2 regions of the Eubacterium ramulus genome follow, and region 1 is predicted to be linked to the other one. Evidence: riboswitches for the same ligand, from Rfam matches in the RefSeq annotation. Region 1 holds a riboswitch; the other holds the start of a gene.
What was found. A riboswitch is a leader RNA that binds a small molecule or an ion and turns the genes downstream of it on or off. The one in region 1 is predicted to bind lysine.

Region 1 (9,891 bases):
TTTGAATTCAAGCTCTGAGCCGAAATCTTTCATTGTACGGAAAATATACTGTGCATTCTCGATAGCCAGTGCACGGTCTGACATAAACGGTGTATGGATTGCTTCTGTCATCATACCAAGTAAGTGAAGTCTCTGTCCTGTCATAATGGTTACTGCATTAAATAATGCATCCTGTACATGACCACGGAAAATATTACCTGTCATAAACTTTGTAGGCGGCATGTATTTTAACGGTGCTTTCGGGAAGATCTCTCTAGCCATCTGCGCCTGTGCTAACTCATACAGGAATCCATTCTCTACATCCGGTGAAATCTCGAATGCATGTCCAAGACCCTGCTGTTCTTCCGGCAGACCAGCCATTAATGCAAACTGCTCATTCAGGAACTGAGAAGCAAGTACAGTATGTGCTTCTTCTACAGCATCAGCAGTTGTCAGGTAGTTATCCTCACCTGTGTTAATGATAACGCCGGCAAAACCATTGATGATACGTGAGAAATACTGGTCAACCAGTGTTCTCTGCATGTTGATATCACGGAACAGGATACCATATAAAGCATCGTTCAGCATAACATCCAGACGCTCTAAAGCTCCCATTGCTGCGATCTCCGGCATACATAATCCGGAACAGTAGTTACAGAGACGGATATATCTGTTTTCTTCCTCTCCTACTTTATCAAGGGCTGCTCTCATGAGACGGAAGTTCTCCTGTGTCGCATAAGTACCACCAAAACCTTCTGTAGTTGCACCATATGGTACATAATCCAGTAAGGACTGTCCGGTTGTACGGATAACTGCGATGATGTCAGCTCCCTGTTTTGCGGCTGCAACAGCCTGTGTAATATCTTCATAAATGTTACCTGTAGCAACGATCAGATAAAGGAACGGACCCTCTTTATCTCCACCGAAGGACTCCAGATACTCATTTCTTTTTGCTACATTTCCTGATACTCTCTCTGTGGTAGCTTCTGCGATCGGCCAGATAGCCGCTTTGATTTCGTCTAAGGAAGCAACCGGAAGTTTTGTCAGATCTACTTCTCCGCTGCTTACTTTTTCAGCGATTTCCTGTGGTCCTACACCAAGTGCAACCATTGCATTTCCTACATAAAATGCAACACCACCGGAAAGCACTCCTTTTTCTTTCAGATGATCCACTACTACGTTTGGAAGTGGAACCTCTACTTCATTAACACCGTCAATTCCTAACAGACGGCAAACAGCTCTTTCAACTGTAACTGTTGTATGTTCATCGATAAAAGCCTGAACATCTGCAGCAACCTTATGTGCACTTGCTCTTGCTTTTGCGATTAATTCCTGGTTTAATCCAAGTTTGCTCATACTTGAAAAACTCCTTTCATCTCGGTATTAAGTATCATGTCAGGCTATTTTTCACGCCATCTGTACTTAGGGTGAAAAGCAGGGAAACCCGAAGGTCTCCCGCTCTTCCATTGTTTTATGGTTTTATTATTCTATGAATGCTTAGTGATGATCACTGTGACGACGAACACGTGCCAAATCAGCCGGTTCAATTGTCATCTGCAGACCCTGCTCAAGTGCTGCTACACCAACAACGTTTGCTTTTCTCTTTCCGGTACATACATCACATGTGCAATGTGGCTCATAATGTGCCGGCTCTGTATATGTTGTAATAACACCTTCGTAGTTACGAAGAATAACTTTACCAGGTGTCTGAGAAATAACGTAGTTCGGCATAACTGGTGTTTTTCCACCACCGCCCGGTGCATCAACAACGAATGTCGGTACTGCATATCCGGATGTATGACCACGAAGTCCCTCAATGATCTCGATACCTTTGGAAACCGGAGTACGGAAGTGCTCTAATCCAAGAGAAAGGTCACACTGGTAAATGTAGTAAGGACGTACACGAATCTGTACTAATTTACGAACCAGGTCTTTCATTACATGTACACAATCATTGATGCCTGCTAATAATACAGTCTGGTTTCCTAACGGGATACCTGCGTCAGCAAGTCTTGCACATGCAGCTGCAGACTCTTCTGTAATTTCGTTTGGATGATTGAAGTGTGTGTTTAACCAGATTGGATGATATTTTTTCAGCATGTTGCACAGTTCCGGAGTGATACGCTGTGGCATAACAACCGGTGTTCTGGAGCCGATACGGATAATCTCAACATGAGGAATCGCACGTAACTGGGAGATGATATACTCAAGTCTCTCATCACTGATCAGTAATGCGTCACCACCGGATAACAGTACATCACGTACTTCCGGATGATTACGGATATACTCTAAGCACTGCTCTACCTGATCAGTCGGTACGGAACCATCTTTCTGTCCTGCGAAACGTCTTCTTGTACAATGACGGCAGTACATGGAGCACTGATCTGTTACAAGGAACAGAACACGGTCCGGATAACGGTGTGTCAGTCCCGGTGCCGGAGAATCTGTATCCTCATGCAGCGGATCTTCCAGATCTGCAGCAGAACGATGAAGCTCTTTCTCTGTCGGGATTGCCTGTTTACGAACCGGATCTTCCGGATCAGTCGGATCGATCAGAGATAAGTAATACGGTGTAACAGCCATACGAAGTGTGCTTAAGCATTTTGCAACGCCTTCTTCTTCTTCAGCTGTCAGTGTCATGTATTTTTTCAGGTCTTCCACAGTCTCTACTCTGTTTTTTACCTGCCAGTGCCAATCATTCCATAATTCGTCTGGAACATCTTTGAATAATCCGAATTCTCTGCTTTTTCTCATGGTTTTATATCTCCTCTTGATATTTACAATATAGTTTTTGTTTCCCCAATTTTTTTATTTTCTTTAAATTATACATATTTCTGATCGAACAAGTTGCGGATTGCTTCGTTCTCTCTTAACTCCTGAAGTGTGATCTCTGCATGGCCTTTTGTATATCCATTACCGATGATCATATCAACGTCTTTTCCAACACCCTCTGCACCAAGAGCTGCTTTTGTAAAGCTTGTAGCCATGGAGAAGAAGTATACAATACCACCGTCATGAACCGGAAGGATTGCGGACATCTCGCAGTTATTTACGTTTACACAGCAGATAGATACATCATACTCTTTGCCGTCATTTGCTGCTAAAGCTTTCTCTAATACGTCTACCGGAAGTGCTGCACTTGCCTGGAATGCTTTGTGGCAAACACCGAGTTTTAATAACTCATCTACACCATCCTGGCTGTAATCCATAGCTACAACACGGCCTGTCGGTCCAACACGTTTCATAGCTTCGTAGCAAACCAGTGTACCGGATTTTCCAGCACCACCAAGAACCAGAACGCTCTGACCCGGTTTTACTAATTTAGCTGTCTGAGCAGGTGCTCCAGCTACGTCTAATGCTGCCAGTGCAAGCGGCTCGCTGATGTCATCCGGAAGTTTTGCATATAATGCGCTCTCGAATAATACAGCCTGGCCTTTAATATCAACACGATCGATTTCCGGATGGATCTCGATGATCTCATCAATTTTCAGTGGTGTCATGGATAAAGATACTAAGGAAGCAATTTTATCGCCAACTTTGATATCCAGATCTAAGTCTTCACCGATATAAGCAACTTTACCGATGAACATTCCGCCGGATCCTGTTACCGGATTCTGCATTTTACCACGCTCGTTAACGATTCCCAGAATCATCTCTTTGATTTTCTCTATATCACCACCACATGCCTCTTCGATCTGTGTGAAGGAAGCAGAGTCGATATTTAAAGAAATAACATCACAGATAATCTCGTTAGAGTATTTTTTTGTCATGTCGTTATCAATTTTCAGAGCTGCCTGTGTCAGAACGCCCTGCGGCTCAATTACACGATGAATTCCGTATTTGTCACCTACTAATTTTCCCATTGTTTTCTCCTCCTAAAAATCATTCTTTCCTTATTATAATGTTACATGAAAAACAATTTCCCCAAACTGTTTTTCAGTTTGAATCACGTTTTGTTTATCTGTAAAAGGATCCAGTTGCTTTGCAATCGTATGTCAGGGTTTTTAACATTTTCATAACCGAATCCCTTTTACATTCCTTCTAACATGAATTCCCGGATATATACCGGTCTTTTTCATTCCTCTCAGATTATTTCAAACCTAAGATTTCTCTTGCTTCTGCCGGAGTTGCTACCGGTCTGCCAAGCTCTTTTGCAAGTCTTACTACTTTCTCAACCATCTCTCCGTTGGAAGCTGCAAGTTTGCCTTTTTCAATATAAACATTATCTTCGAAGCCGACTCTTACATGTCCGCCCATCAGAATTCCCATTGTTACCATCGGATACTCAAATCTGCCGACACCGGATACAGTCCATGTGGAACCTGCCGGAATACTGTTTGCCATAAAAAGCAGATCTCTTGGTTCTCCGGAGATACCTCCGTTTACGCCCATTACAAAATCAAAATGCATTGGTGCTTTGATGTATCCTTTTTTATGAAGACGGATTGCCATGTCAACCATGCCTTTGTCGAATACTTCGATTTCAGGTTTGATTCCGTACTCGTTCATTGTATTTGCAAAATCAATGATCATATTTTCAGTATTTACGAAAATCTCATCACCGCCGAAGTTACATGTTCCGCAGTCAAGTGTTGCCATCTCCGGTCTTAAAGTTGTCGGAGCCAGACGTTCTTCGTTACTCATACCAACTGCGCCCCCAGTAGATGGCTGAATGATCACATCCGGACAAACTTCCTTAATTGCATTGATGCAAGCTTCGAAACGTTCCTTGCTCTGTGTCGGTGTTCCATCATCTTCTCTTACATGAAGATGAATAATGGAAGCTCCCGCATCGTAAGCGCTTTTTGCTTCTTTTGCAATTTCCTCTACTGTATATGGAACTGCCGGGTTATGCTCTTTTGTAACCTCAGCGCCACAGATACAAGCAGTGATAATTAATTTTTCCATAGCGTTTACCTCTCCTCTTCTTTTTCCCAATACATTATATAAAACATAAAGGGCGCTATTCACCGAAGTGCTTTTAACTGACTTCTGATGAATAGCGCCCCACGTTTTCACATGACAGTGCAAAAGCTGTCCGCCTTTGCCCCAAGTCCTTCTCCCATTACAGATCCGGTCTTTCGGCGATCCACCCCTTCACAGACAACCTTGGAAATAATGTTCCTTATCATTTGCTGCTACCCGGTAAACCGCGCCTCTATTTGATATTATGTAATTTTTGATATTATGCTGAAATACTGATTTTTTCTGATTAAAAGTTCTTCTGTAAATTACTTACGCTGTTTGTCTTTCGGAACAACACATGTTCCGCTTGCGCGGCATACAACGATCGGCTCTTCCAGAACGTCACATGCGGAATCATTGATGTCAGGTCTCGGAGCGATCACTTTACGTGCCTCGAATACCATTTTTCTAGATGTGTTTCCAACAGATACGATCTCACCGACAGCCTCGATATAATCGCCTGCAAATACAGGTGCCATGAACTCTACTTCATCGTAAGCTTTGAACAGTCCCTCATCTCCATCATTTAAGATAAGAAGTTCTGTAGCTACATCTCCGAATAAACCAAGCATTCTTGCTCCGTCTACCAGGTTTCCGCCGTAGTGTGCATCATGTGCGCTCATTCTCAGTCTGATTACTGATTTCATGTTTTCCATTTTTCTTCCTCCTATAATACCTTCTGATGTGTGTTTTATGTTTCTTGCGAAACCGTCAACCATTAATAAGTACCTGCTGCAAATGCAGCTAATACATATTGTATAGCGCTCCACGCATCATGGATATTTAGAAAAAAGAGTGGTTTTAGGTAAAAAAATACTATTAACAAATCAATTTCCGCTTTTAAATTAGGTGCTCCGATTTGCTAATAGTGCTCCATGATATCATGACAGTACAGAAACTGTACGTCTCTGTCCCAAGCAAAGACTCAATCACGAATCATTGCTTTCGGCAACTTACTCCTTCATCTACATCATTGGAAGTGATCTTCCTTGGCATCTGCGATTACCCAATAAGCTGCGCCTCTATTGTCTGCAATATGTTGTTGTTTGTTGATATATGCATGTTACCACCTGGTAACCCCTCCTGTCAACTAGTAGTTTTGCACAAAATCAGACTTTTCCCTTTGTTTCTTTTGTATATTTCGCCGTTTTTTGTATGTCTACAACGAACAGTCTTCTTTCTTGCAAAGACTTTACCTGGTTAGTTATTCATATTAGACAGTATGAACCGGTGACTTTTTGGTAACCTTTCCCAGTTTTTTTTTTACGCTTTACAAGCAGTTTTTTTTATGATACAAAGATATTAGCAATCGTAATGTCAGGCAAATATAATACGTAGGAGGTATTTTATTATGGTAGATGCGGGGTTTCTATCTATTATTCCACCGATTGTAGCAATTGTACTTGCCTTAGTTACTAAAGAGGTTATTTTCTCTCTTTTATTAGGTGTATTCTCTGGTACGATCATTTATTCAGCACTTGCAGGACTTGGTCCTTTCGGTGTCCTTTCTACCACAGTAGAAATCATGATTGACAAATTTGGAGCAAATGCGGACATGATCCTGTTCCTTTGCTTCTTAGGTATTCTCGTAATTCTTATTACAAAAGCCGGCGGAGCCAGAGCTTATGGTGAATGGGCTTCCAGTAAGCTGAAAAACAGACGAAGCGTTCTGTTCGCAACAGCATTACTTGGTATCTTCTTCGCTATTGATGATTATTTCCACTGCCTGGCAGTTGGAACAATCATGAGACCTGTAACAGACAGAACAAAAATCTCTCGTGAGAAACTGGCTTACCAGATCGACGCTATCGGCGCTCCTCTCTGTGTAATCATGCCAATCTCTTCCTGGGCTGCTTCCGTTATTTCTTATTTCCCGGAAGACGGTTCTGTATCAGGTATGGAGACATTTATTCAGGCTATTCCGCTGAATCTGTATGCAATGTTATCCATCTTCATGGTTCTTTTCTTAACACTTAAGAAAAAATCTGAATTTGGTCCGATGCTCGTAGCTGATAGACTGGCTGAGCAGGGAGTATTCTCTTCTCCGGAAGGTGATGTAACAGAAGACAACTTATCTGACTTCGAAAAAGAAAACCAGAGCGGACGTGTATGTGACCTTGTTATTCCGATCGTTGTACTGGTTATCTCCAGTGTACTCTGCATGTTATATGTAGGTGGTTTGTTCTCAGGCGAAGGTCTTTCCATCATGGAAGCATTTGGTAACACATCTGCTGCTACTGCTCTTGCACTTGGTGGTTTCTGTACATTAGTATTTACATTTATTTATTACATGTGCCGTCGCGTTCTTACTTTCAAAGAATTATTCGGCAGCATTGGTCAGGGTATCTTCACAATGATCCCGGCATGTACGATCCTGACATTCGCATGGACAATCTCCAGCGTATGCCGTGATTACCTTGGAACAGGCGAATTCGTAGCAGATGCTGTTGCTAACTCCGGTATTCCGATTATGACACTTGCTCCAATCATTTTCATCATTGCAGCATTACTTTCATTTGCAACCGGTACAGCTTGGGGTACATTCGGTATCCTTATTCCGATCGTAATCTCCATCTGTTCTGTAGCAGCTCCAAGCTTTACAATTACATGTCTGTCTGCAACATTAGCTGGTTCCGTATTCGGAGATCACTGCTCACCGATTTCTGATACCACGATCCTGTCCTCTACAGGTTCTCAGTGTAACCACTTGAAACACGTTGGTACTCAGATTCCATACGCAGTTATCGTAGCTGTATGTTGTGCAATCGGTTATGTAGTTGCCGGTGTAACAAACAGCCTGGGTCAGGGCGTAAGTACTGTTATTTCCTTAGCAGTAGCTATTGTACTCCTGACTATCGTTCTTCTGGTTGCTCCGAAGGTTTGGAAATATACACCTGAGCAGAAGGAAATCATCAACGCTGCAAAGGAATAATGTTTATAAACGAACACTTCAAATTCTCTTAACAAAGCAAAAAGAAAGAACCGATGTAGAAATACATCGGTTCTTTCTTTTTCGGAGATTGAACTCTCACTGAGAATATTTGCTATTACTCTCCACTTGCAGAAGTGGGAGTCTCAACTCAGACTGAGATCAATCCTGTTCATCCAGTAAATTCATCACATCGCTTTGCAATCCCAGTAAGCGACAGATTCGGAACGCATCCCTCGGACAATTTCCCTCATTCTCAACACGATACAGGCCATAATTCATATGGGACGCGATTACCGCTACTCCCTTTTGCACACCTGCATTCTGAATCTCATTTTCAACCCTGGATTCATCCATATCTTTCAGTCCTACAACCTGATAATGCGCTTTTCCATACTCAGCCACATGATCAAAATGTGTAACCAGAAGTGCCACTACATGCTTATGATTCAGATATTTTGTCACTGCACGCACCAGCGCAGCTCCCTCATGCGGATTGGTACCTCTGGAAAACTCGTCCAGCACTACAAAACAGAATTCTTTTTCGACATTTTCAATCACATCCTTCATCTGGATAATCTCTGCACCAAAACTGGAGAGTCCTTTCTGTACGGACTGCAGTTCCTCGGAAATCATCTGGATATTCTCAAAAAATGGAATCTCTGCATAATCTGCATATACATAAAAACCACACATAGCAAGCACTACATTTAGCACAATGGTCTTCAGGGAAATACTCTTTCCACCCATATTTGCACCGGTGATCACCGTAGCTCCCTGTGTCAGTTCAATGGACAATGGCGTAAACTCCAATCCACGGTTCTTTAACACAGAAGCAACCCACGGATTCGTCACATTTTCCAATTTAAATGAAATGTCAGAAGCTGTATTTGCTTTTTCATTTTCTGTATTTTTATACATATTTTCAGCATTTATACCTGTCATTCCGCTGAACACCGGTTTCACTGCTTTTCCGAAATAAGTAGCGGTCAGCTTCTCCAGCAGCAAGTCCAGACGCCCTGTTACATTGGCATTATAGAGCATGGCATCCAGATACGGCTGCAGGCGCTTTGTGAGCTGTTCCCGGATGATCTGTTCTTCTTCTTCCTCTTCCAGAACAACCTGATGCCGCAGATTCTGATACTCTTTCTTTGTCTCTTCCGCCGCAATCTCCATGGATTTTTCCAGTTCCCGCTTGCGTTTCCGGATATCATCCAATTTCTCCGAATATGCTTCATAAATATAAAAACTTGGAATCCGGCGTCCGTCCGGATCCAGAATATCCAGGGCTGCTTCCAGATCCATATAGCCAAGACCCGTCATCTTTGTCTGCCCATTTACATAATTTGCTTCACTTCTGGCCTGCTCCGAATAAATCAGAAAATTCTTCATTTCAAACAGTTCAATGTCATTCAGACACATTTCCCGTGCCTTTTTTATCGTTGGCCGTACATCCTTCATCTGCATAAATATACGACGCAAATGATTGATTTCCTGCTTCAGATCCTCCTTTTTATTCATCAGCTTCTCCAGGTTGGAGAGTTCCTCCATCAGAAGATCTTTTTCTTCTGATGTATACGGTGTCATCCGACGCACCCGTTCCTGTCCGTAAGGTGACGATGGATTCAACCGGTCCAATATATATTGCAGTCCGATACTGTTTTTCTGTTCATATGTCAACTGAATCATGCTAATTCCCCCATACTTTTTCTGTACTCGTCCCTGACATTATAGACAGGCACATCAATCGCTGCAGACATCTTCTGCATAAATTCATCCTTGTCAAAATGAAATCCATAGGCCGAAAACGGATTGATCGTAACTCCCAGCAATTGCAGCGCATCCGCTACTTCAAAACGCAGCCCCTTGATCTGCAGTTTCTCATACATATCGCTGGAAAGAAGTATTTTGCTGCCATCCAGCAGCACCATCTTTTTCCCTTTCAGATCTGTATTTGACATGATGAGTGTCTTTACCATGGCATCTGTCAGTCCGCCCTGGACTACCATATATTCCGG
Region 2 (9,891 bases), 1.6 Mb from region 1:
ATGATGGTGGCCGTAGATGTAATGATCTGGGTCACACTCTGGTTTAACCCCATCCCCAGCGTATCCACATCATTCGTAATTCTGGATAACACTTCACCGTAAGTACGGCTCTCAAAATATTTCATCGGCATGCGGTTTATTTTTTCTGTAATTTCTTTTCGCATCCGGTAACAGATTTTCTGTGTGATACCGGTCATGATCCATCCCTGCACAAAACTCAGGACAGAGCTGAGCAGATATAAACCAAGTACAAACAGCAGCACTTTTCCTATATAGGAAAAATCAATGCCGCCGGTTCCGGCTACTTTTGCCATCAGACCTTCTGCCAGGCCTGTCGTCGCCTTACCAAGTACCTTCGGGCCAAGCACACTGAATACTGTGGAACATGCCGCGATGATCATGACAAACACAACGGCGATCTTATATTTTCCCATATAGCGGAGAATTTTTCCAAGGGCACCTTTCAGATCTTTTGCCTTTTCACCCGGGACCATCCCTCTGCCCGGTCCCATTCTGCGTCTCGGTCGGGAAGCAGAATGTATATTTCTTTCATTACTCATGGTACTCACCCTCCTCTCCGTCTGTCAGGCCAAGTTCTTTTGCGGACATCTGAGATTTTGCAATCTCTTGATATACCGTACAGTGTTTCATCAATTCCTCATGGGTTCCTTTTCCAACAATCTCCCCTTCATCCAGCACAAGGATCTGATCTGCATGCAAAATTGTACTGATACGCTGTGCCACGATAATCACCGTGCTTTCCTGAACGGTATCTGAGAGTGCTTTCCTCAGTTTTGCATCTGTCTTCAGATCCAGTGCGGAAAAGCTGTCATCAAACACAAAGATTCTCGGATGTTTTGCGATGGCACGGGCAATGGCAAGACGCTGCTTCTGTCCTCCGGACACGTTCGTTCCGCCCTGAGCGATCGGAGATTCATATTTCTCCGGTTTTTCTTCGATAAATTCTTCCGCCTGGGCAATCTGTGCTGCCTGAACTACCTGGGCATCCGTTGCTTCGGCGTTTCCAAAACGCAGGTTAGACGCAATCGTTCCGGAAAACAACACACCTTTTTGCGGTACAAATCCAATCTGCTGACGCAGGTCTTTCATAGAAAGTTCCCGGATATCAATACCGTCCAGTGTTATGCTTCCTTTCGTCACATCATACAGACGCGGAATCAGATTCACGATCGTAGATTTTCCACAACCGGTACTTCCGATGATCGCCGTAGTCTGCCCCGGATAAGCAGTGAAGTCAATGTCGTGAATCGCCGGCTCCCTGCTGCCCGGATATATGAAATCCACATGGTCAAATTTCAACACACCCTCTGATGTTTCGATATGTTTCGGTTCTGCTGCTTCCCGGATTGTAAAATCTGTATGCAATACTTCATCAATACGGTCTGCTGCCACACCGGCACGCGGAAGCATAACAGACATCATTGTCAGCATCAGGAATGCCATAACGATCAGCATCGCATACGTGATAAATGCAGTCATGGAACCAACCTGCATCACTCCAAGATCAATTTTTTTAGCTGCCACCCAGACGATGGCTACAGTCAGGGCATACATGATCAGCATCATACCGGGCATCATCAGCGTCATGACACGGTTTGTGAAAAGCATGGTCTTTGTCAGTTCACGGTTCACACCGTCAAACCGTTCTTCCTCTTTATCCTCACGACGGAATGCACGGATAACCGGAAGACCGGTAAGAATCTCTCTGGAAACCAGATTGACACCATCCACTTTTTCCTGCATTTGCCTGAACTTCGGCAGTGCCACACTCATCAGGATCATGACAAATGCAAAGATCACGATGACCGCCGCTACGATCAGCCAGCCCATGCCGGATCTTGTCTGTATTACTTTGATGATACCGCCGATACCAAGGATCGGTGCGTAGGCAAGCATCCGCAGAAAGATTGCTGTCACCATCTGGATCTGCTGTACATCATTGGTACTTCGAGTGATCAGAGATGCTGTGGAGAAATGCTCCATCTCCGCATTGGAAAAATGCATGACTTTCTCATACAGGCGACCGCGCAGAGAACGTCCCACACCGGCTCCCACTTTGGATGCCAGATAGGATACAAAAATAGCGCAAGCCATCATAATTGCAGCCAGACCAGCCATCTGCAATCCTTTTTTCCACAGATAGGATGTCTGGATCTGTGCCAGGTTCAGACCGGCTGCTTCATCGCAGGATGCCGCATAGGCTGCTTTGCTGGCCGTGATCATGGAATCTCCCATGGCATCCACCATTTTCTGCATGGAATCCCGCATGGAAAGCACTGCATCCTCATCCATCTGCCCGCTCTTGATCATTGCTTCAAACATCGGACGGATATCCACACAGGTTACCGTCTGTGTACTTCCATCCTCCTGTTCCACTTCTTTTTCTGATACTTTCAACTCTGTTCCCATCATCTGGTCAATCTGCTCCAGGCTCATCTGTTCATATACCGATACGTCCCCGCCGGTCTGCTCTGCAAGCAGTTTTTTGAACTGTGCTTCTTCCATCCGGGACATCTGATAATTCAGGATCAGCGGTATGGCAAATTCGGAATCCAGCTCACCCAGCGTCTCTTTGTCTGTCACTGAACGCTCATATGTCTCATGCTGTGTCGCTTCATAGCTGGATGCCCACAGCGTTTTTTCTTCTTTTGTCATAAAAAGCTGTGCATCTTCATATTCCTCCGCTGTTATCTCCTCTGGAAGACTGTACTCGATACCCTTGTTCTGAATTCCCACATCGATGATATCTGCAGTATAAGTCGGCAATGCCAGATCACAGTATGCCTGGAGCACAAGCACTGCCACGATCACAAGAATCGTCTTCCAGTACGGAATCATGTTCTTAAAAATCTTCTTCATTTCCGTGATTTCCTTTCTGTTTACTACTACTACGCTAAGCGTTTCCAAATTCAGCTGTCTGTAAAGCGGACATTCGCACTATGATTTGCACCGGTATGCTTATCAGCTGCTTTCTTCTGGCTCTGCCGGATTTTTTCCAGTTCTTCTTTGGCCAGATCATATTGCTGGTGAATATAACTCACCAGCCGCGCCATTTCTTCTTTATCCGTTTTTTCAAATACCCGGCGGATAAATTCATTCGTAATCTCATTGGATTCATCCAGAACCTCCTGCCCGGATTTTGTAATCTCCACCAGTGTATTTCTTCGGTCTTTCTGATCCACAAAACGTCTGACATATCCTTTTTCTTCCAATGCTTTGATACTGCGTGACACTGCCGGTGGCAGCGCATGCGTATATTCCGCCAGATCAGACATCTTTACACCATGCTCGGAACTGATTTTCTTCTGCACATGGTAAATGCCGTTCATCAATACAAACTCGCCTTTGTTCAGGTGTGGAAGAATACTTCCGATATTCAGTTTTCGGAACATATGCAGTGCCTCCCACACGTTCTGCTCCATATCTTCCATCGAGTCTATGGCCTTTATCCGTTCCATATATCCGGCACAGCTGCATCTCATCTCACGCGCTGCAGAAGTATCCGCATTCTTTGTCTGTTCCTCTTTCTTATCCTTTGCATTTTCCATAACTCCCGGATAGTCCTCCTTTCCTTATGCTCCAAAACACCCCACTGTTCTTATCATTCCATATGCTCTGCAGTGAGAACGCTTTTCTCGTCCCAATATTTAACAGTGTTAACAATTAACTGTCGCTAAATATTAACACCGTTAATCATTATTGTCAACAAAAAGAGGAAGCAGCAATTCTAAAATAAATATAAAATCAGCTGATTCCTCTTTCGAATCTCATTATTCTGTTTTTCAGAACTTCTCCACCAGCATACCACTTCGATACGCCTGCAGCAGTTCTTCCAGTTCCGCAATATTCTCCCGCAATACCTTTCCGGTATCGGTATCGTTTACGGTTTTCCGTTTCACCACATTCTGTTCCATGACGATATGGGAATGGATGCAAGTCTCATTCAGCACCGTATCTTCCATAGAAGTAAATGGCTCATGTGCTGCCAATACCAGACCGTAGGAGTTGTAGATCAGCGTGTAGCCGGCGATGCCGGTCTTCGGCTGATATGCCTTGGAAAATCCACCGTCAATGACCAACAGCTTGCCGCCGCATTTTACCGGTGATTCACCTTTTTTCACAATGACCGGAATATGACCGTTAATGATATGTGCCCCCTGCACCGGAAGTCCGAATTCCTTCAGAATCTTATCTACGATCTCTTCCTTCTCAAAGAGACGGTAGTAAGCATTTTTTGGCTCTTCGTGCGTTTCCGTGGCATCAATAAAGTAACGCTCAAACGTCGCCATACGTTCTTTTCCAAACACCGGTGAATGTTTGTTTTTCCAGATAAACCACAGGATATCCTCACCTCGTTGCTTCTCCTGCGGATCAATGGAATAATATCCTTTTCTGGCATAATGCTCCAGAATATCGTACAACGCCTTTCCACTGTAAGTTTTGTCAAAAATCCTGACTTTCATAAAACTGCCATCCTCATTCAACGGCACGCATCCATGATACAGCAGGTTTCCATTATATACTTTATAGAGGCTTCCTTTTGTATACAGGAAACGGATATGACGCTGCAGACGCTCACTGCCGAGAAAGCTGTTTTTCAGTCGTTCCACTACGTCTTCCTCTTCATGAGTCAGTTTATATGGATCCTTTGGATCAATGGTCGGAAAATAGGTGTCATTCAACGGATATTCTTTGCCGCCCAGTTTGATGGTTCCCTGCTTATAATCAATCTTGTCCAGCAGCAGACGTTCCTTCATATTCCACTCCGGATGCTTCTTGATCAGCTGCCCTTCCACCTTGAACTGAATGATGGTGATGGCTTTGTGCATCATGGCATCCATCTCTGCATAATCCCTGTCGTATTCCTTATCATCATCCCGCACATGAACATTGAATGTCTTACTTGTATGTCCCTGATAGCAATCAATGGCAAGCCGCATCAGTGGGATCATATTGATCCCGTACGCATCCTCCAGAATCGCCAGGTTGCCGTAACGGGCGGAAATACGCAGCATATTGCACATACATGGTACGGAACCGGCCGCTGCTCCCATCCACAGGATATCGTGGTTTCCCCATTGGATGTCCACAGAATGATGAGTCATCAGATCATCCATGATCAGATGCGGGTATGGACCTCGGTCAAAAATATCGCCTACCACATGCAGATGATCTACGGTAAATCTGCGCACCAGATAGCAGAAATCAATGATCAGCTGTGCGGCTCTGCCGGTGTGGATGACAGAGTTGATGATTTCATTATAATACGCTTCCTGATCTGCCACATCCGGTCTTCCTGTCATCAGTTCCTCAATAATATATGCAAAATCTTTTGGCAATGATTTCCGCACTTTGGAACGGGTATACTTGGATGATGCATTTTTACATACGCGGATCAGACGGAAGATTGTCACTTTATACCAGTCTTCCAGATTTTCCCGCTGTGTCAGTTTTCCCTCAATCTGTTTGATCTTCAATTCCGGATAATAGATCAATGTCGCCAGGGTACGTTTCTCCGGAATTCCAAGAGAACTTCCGAATTCGTCTTCAATCTTGCGCTGTACGGCTCCGGAACCGTTGCACATAACATGCCGAAACTGTTCATATTCCCCGTGAACGTCTGTAATAAAATGCTCTGTGGCTTTCGGCAGACTTAAGATTGCCTTCAGATTGACGATTTCTGTCGCTGCTGCTGCAATGTTTGGATATTGTGTTGCCAGTACCTTCAAATACTTGATATCTGCATTTTCCATGCCTGGTTATCCCCCTTATTAAATCGTTCGTGTTTTAGGATGCACTCTTGATCACATCTGCCATTCCGTAAAATCCGGCCGGTTTTCCTGCCAGATATTTTGCTGCCTCAATGGCTCCCTTGCCAAAGATGGCTTTGGAATATGCAGTATGTTTGAATGTGATCACTTCATCCGTTCCTGCAAAGATTACTTCATGTTCACCGACGATATTACCGCCGCGGACCGCCTGAATGCCGATCTCATATTTGTCACGTTTCTTACGTTCCTGAGAACGGTCATATTTGTAGGAATATGCCTCATCCAGTGCTTCATTCATGGAATCAGCCAGCGCAATGGCAGTTCCGCTCGGAGCATCCAGCTTCTGATTGTGATGTTTCTCCACGATCTCCATGTCAAATCCTGCCGGAGCCAGCACCTTTGCAGCCGTCTGAAGCAATTCCATCAAAGTATTCACACCCAGAGACATATTTGCTGATTTCAATACAGCGACTTTCTCGCTGGATGTTTTTAACAGAGCGTCCTGCTCACCGGAAAGACCTGTGGTACATACAACCACCGGAATCTGACGGGATACGCAATATGCCATAAGAGCATCAATACAGCTGACATGTGAAAAATCAATAATGGCATCAGCTGCCACATCGCAGTCTCCAATATTTGCAAATACCGGATAGCCGTAATGCTGCTCCGTGTTGATGTCAATGCCTGCCACGATCTCAATCTCAGGATCTTTTTCACACAGATCACTGATCACATGACCCATATGTCCGTTGCATCCATTCATAATTACTTTTGTCATAATTTATCTTCCTCCGTAATCTTTCTATTTAATAATACCCCCGCACATCATGCGGGGGCAAGACAATTTATTGTATTTATTTTAATAAACCGTATCTGATCATTTCCTGACGGAGCATCTCCTTGTGTGCATCTTCCATCTCACACAGTGGTGCTCTCAGCGGACCTGCTTCCCAGCCAAGCATGTTCATGGCTGTTTTTACCGGAATCGGGTTTACTTCACAGAATAATGCGTTGATCAGTGGAATTGCATCCAGCTGTAATTTTGCTGCTTTCTTATAATCTCCCTCCAGAAACTCCATCACGATATCATGGGTCTGGCGCGGTGCGATATTAGATAATACAGAAATTACACCCAGACCGCCCAGTGATAACAGCGGAACTACCTGATCATCATTTCCGGAATACAGTTCCAGTTTTCCGTCACACAGGTTCATGGTTTTTGCTGCGTGAGACAGATCTCCGGTGGCATCTTTCAGACCTACAATATTATCTACATTTTTTACCAGATGTGCGATGGTCTCCGGATTCAGTCCACAGCCTGTTCTGGACGGAACATTGTACATGATCACCGGCACTTTGATAGAATTTGCAACGCTGGTATAATGTGCAATAAGACCTTTCTGTGTTGCTTTGTTATAGTAAGGTGTTACGATCAGAACAGCATCTGCACCGTCTTTGTCAGCTTCCTGAGAAAGCTCGATGGCTGTCTGCGTACTGTTAGAACCGGTTCCTGCAATGACCGGAACACGGTGTTTTGTAAACTCAATGGCTGCTTTTACAACTTTTTTATGTTCTTCTTCGGATAAAGTTGCACTCTCACCGGTTGTACCGGCAATAATAATGGCATCTGTACCGTTATCAATCTGATAATTGATGTTTCTCTCCAGCAGTTCATAGTTAACTTCTAAATTCTCTTTCATCGGTGTAACAATTGCAACACCTGCTCCTTTGAAAATTGGCATTTCAAACTCCTCCTACCTATATACTTTCAACAAACGAAACGAATTACTGCTTTTTCTGAATAGATTGACAAAAAAATGAACCAGCTCACGCGCTGGTTCCTGAAACTGATTCATGTCTTAAATACACAAACGAATTAAACGTCCTATTTCAGTGATAGCGCACCATCGTTTCCGATGACAGTTACAATGTTCTTCACATTGCCCCCAAGCAATATACAGCCGTTCCCATATATTCTTTCGGCGTGTCTTCCTTTCCTCTGCCCTCATCTGTGAATCGGAACATACGGCAGATTACTCTTAATCCACGCAACCTCTATCTGTTAATGTTTTGTTGGTGCTCAATATAACACTTTGAAACAGAATTGTCAACCTTCGGTTTGTATTTTTATACAGACTTTTCACATATTTATTATAGTTCACAGAAGGATTTCTTCTATCCTTCCTTTTTGATGCAGATTTCATACACCTCATCTGCATGAGTAATGATACCGTCGCTGATGATCTGTCCGGTCATGATCAGATCCATATCATCGGATTTCAGTTCCATCAACTGAACAATCTCCTCTTCTGACACAATCTGCTCATTCAGGAGTCCCAGTACCTCATCCAGGATCAGAATATTGCACTCCCCTGTCTGCAGTACCTTTCTGGCATAATTGATGCCGTTTTTCATATTCATCTGCTCTTCTAACTGTCCTTCATCCGGCAGTTCATTGTAATATTTCTCTGATTTCTGAAAACGAAACAGACGGATCTCCGGTTCGAGACGTCCGAGAAAGCTGATCTCATCTTCATCTTTCCGTTTTAAAAACTGAATTACAATGACGGATTCTCCCTTGCTTGCCTCATGAATGGCATATCCTAATGCCGCCGATGTCTTTCCCCTGCCGGCACCATAATATACCTGTATTTTTCCTGTACTCATAGTCTCCTCCTTTGAAGTCACATATGCTTCTTTGCAGCCTGCATATTCTGTATCGGATGCTTTATTTCTACATTTGCAGCATCAGAACGATCCTCAAACCGGATTTAAGATAGCACATTTATCCAAAAAATGCAAATATTTCTATTCGTCTTCCAACAGATCCACCTTACTCACAGATACTTCGTATGCCACCCGGTGCTCCACTTCTTCCTCACTGATCCGTTTGACATATTCCCGGCTCTGCACCCTGCCAACGATCTGAATGTGGCATCCCACTGTGAACCCGGAGGCAAACCGTGCATTTCTGCCCCAGCAGATGCATGGTATGTAATCTGACTTTCCATAAGACCGGTTCACTGCCAGCAGCACATCGGCAATCTCCCTTCCCAGAGGCGTTTTTCGGTAAATCGGTTCTTTGCAGATATAGCCATCCAGAAAGATCTGGTTTGTTTTCTCATTTTCATCTATCTCATCCAAAAACTCCAGTTCTCTGACAAACACCGACAGCACAAGACGATTTTTCTTTTCTTCATGGCGGTTATAAGACCGGAACTGTCCGCTGACCCGGATGAACTGCCCGGTGTAATCCTGTTCAGTATCGATCAGGCGTTCTGAAACCATCAGCGGGATATAATCGGAGTAATTACTCAGACGGCTCACCGCCAGTTCCACCATGTAAAAACCTTCTCCAAATACTTCATGACTGAATTGAAACGCTGAAACAATCTCACCCATCATTGTCACCTGGTTGTTTTCAAACAATTTATCTGTCATAATTGTGCTCCCTTCTTCACATGTATCTTTCTACATGTACTTCCTTGTGTTTTTAATTTATTCTTTTTTTTCGCGTTTAGAACCTGAACTTCAGCAGAAACGCTCCCCTCTGTGGTCTGGGTTTTCTGCAGCAGCTTTTGTCTTCCGGCTCCCATAATGTATCATTCAGTGAATGAATATTATAGTTATTTTTGTCGATAACATTTTTTATTCTTCCTCTTGTCAAATTCTCATTTTGTGATAAAATAAATTGGTTGCACTGATATAAAGACTACATTTTTTATCATTTCGATAGACGAAACTATAAACAACTGATTTATTCAGAAGGAAGGATACATGTAATGAAAACAAAAAGAGAGGACATTCGTAATATTGCTATCATCGCTCACGTAGACCACGGCAAAACAACACTGGTAGACGAGCTGCTGAAACAATCCGGCGTCTTCCGTCAGAATCAGGAAGTGCAGGAACGTGTCATGGATTCCAATGACATCGAGCGTGAACGAGGAATCACGATTCTGTCTAAAAATACTGCAGTATTTTACAAAGATACAAAAATCAACATCATTGATACTCCGGGTCATGCTGATTTCGGTGGAGAGGTAGAGCGTGTCCTGAAAATGGTAAATGGCGTTATCCTTGTGGTTGACGCATT

Region 2: another riboswitch for lysine. It lies ahead of dapA (4-hydroxy-tetrahydrodipicolinate synthase); the one in region 1 lies ahead of ACIRUQ_RS01410 (hotdog fold domain-containing protein).

The regions. Positions count from the first base shown of each region.
Region 1 covers NZ_CP173382.1:281,822-291,712, reverse strand. The annotation lists gene ACIRUQ_RS01430 (lysine 5,6-aminomutase subunit alpha) at 1-1,335, opposite strand, end outside; gene ablA (lysine 2,3-aminomutase) at 1,477-2,733, opposite strand; gene ACIRUQ_RS01420 (hypothetical protein) at 2,802-3,842, opposite strand; gene ACIRUQ_RS01415 (3-keto-5-aminohexanoate cleavage protein) at 4,069-4,887, opposite strand; lysine riboswitch at 4,972-5,148, opposite strand; gene ACIRUQ_RS01410 (hotdog fold domain-containing protein) at 5,211-5,591, opposite strand; lysine riboswitch at 5,803-5,977, opposite strand; gene ACIRUQ_RS01405 (Na+/H+ antiporter NhaC family protein) at 6,296-7,876, shown strand; gene ACIRUQ_RS01400 (MutS-related protein) at 8,036-9,562, opposite strand; gene ACIRUQ_RS01395 (hypothetical protein) at 9,559-9,891, opposite strand, start outside.
Region 2 covers NZ_CP173382.1:2,047,290-2,057,180, forward strand. The annotation lists gene ACIRUQ_RS09700 (ABC transporter ATP-binding protein) at 1-560, opposite strand, end outside; gene ACIRUQ_RS09705 (ABC transporter ATP-binding protein) at 553-2,880, opposite strand; gene ACIRUQ_RS09710 (MarR family winged helix-turn-helix transcriptional regulator) at 2,931-3,569, opposite strand; gene ACIRUQ_RS09715 (fructose-bisphosphatase class III) at 3,804-5,774, opposite strand; gene dapB (4-hydroxy-tetrahydrodipicolinate reductase) at 5,809-6,573, opposite strand; gene dapA (4-hydroxy-tetrahydrodipicolinate synthase) at 6,650-7,537, opposite strand; lysine riboswitch at 7,685-7,861, opposite strand; gene ACIRUQ_RS09730 (cob(I)yrinic acid a,c-diamide adenosyltransferase) at 7,971-8,462, opposite strand; gene ACIRUQ_RS09735 (single-stranded DNA-binding protein) at 8,604-9,236, opposite strand; gene typA (translational GTPase TypA) at 9,578-9,891, shown strand, end outside.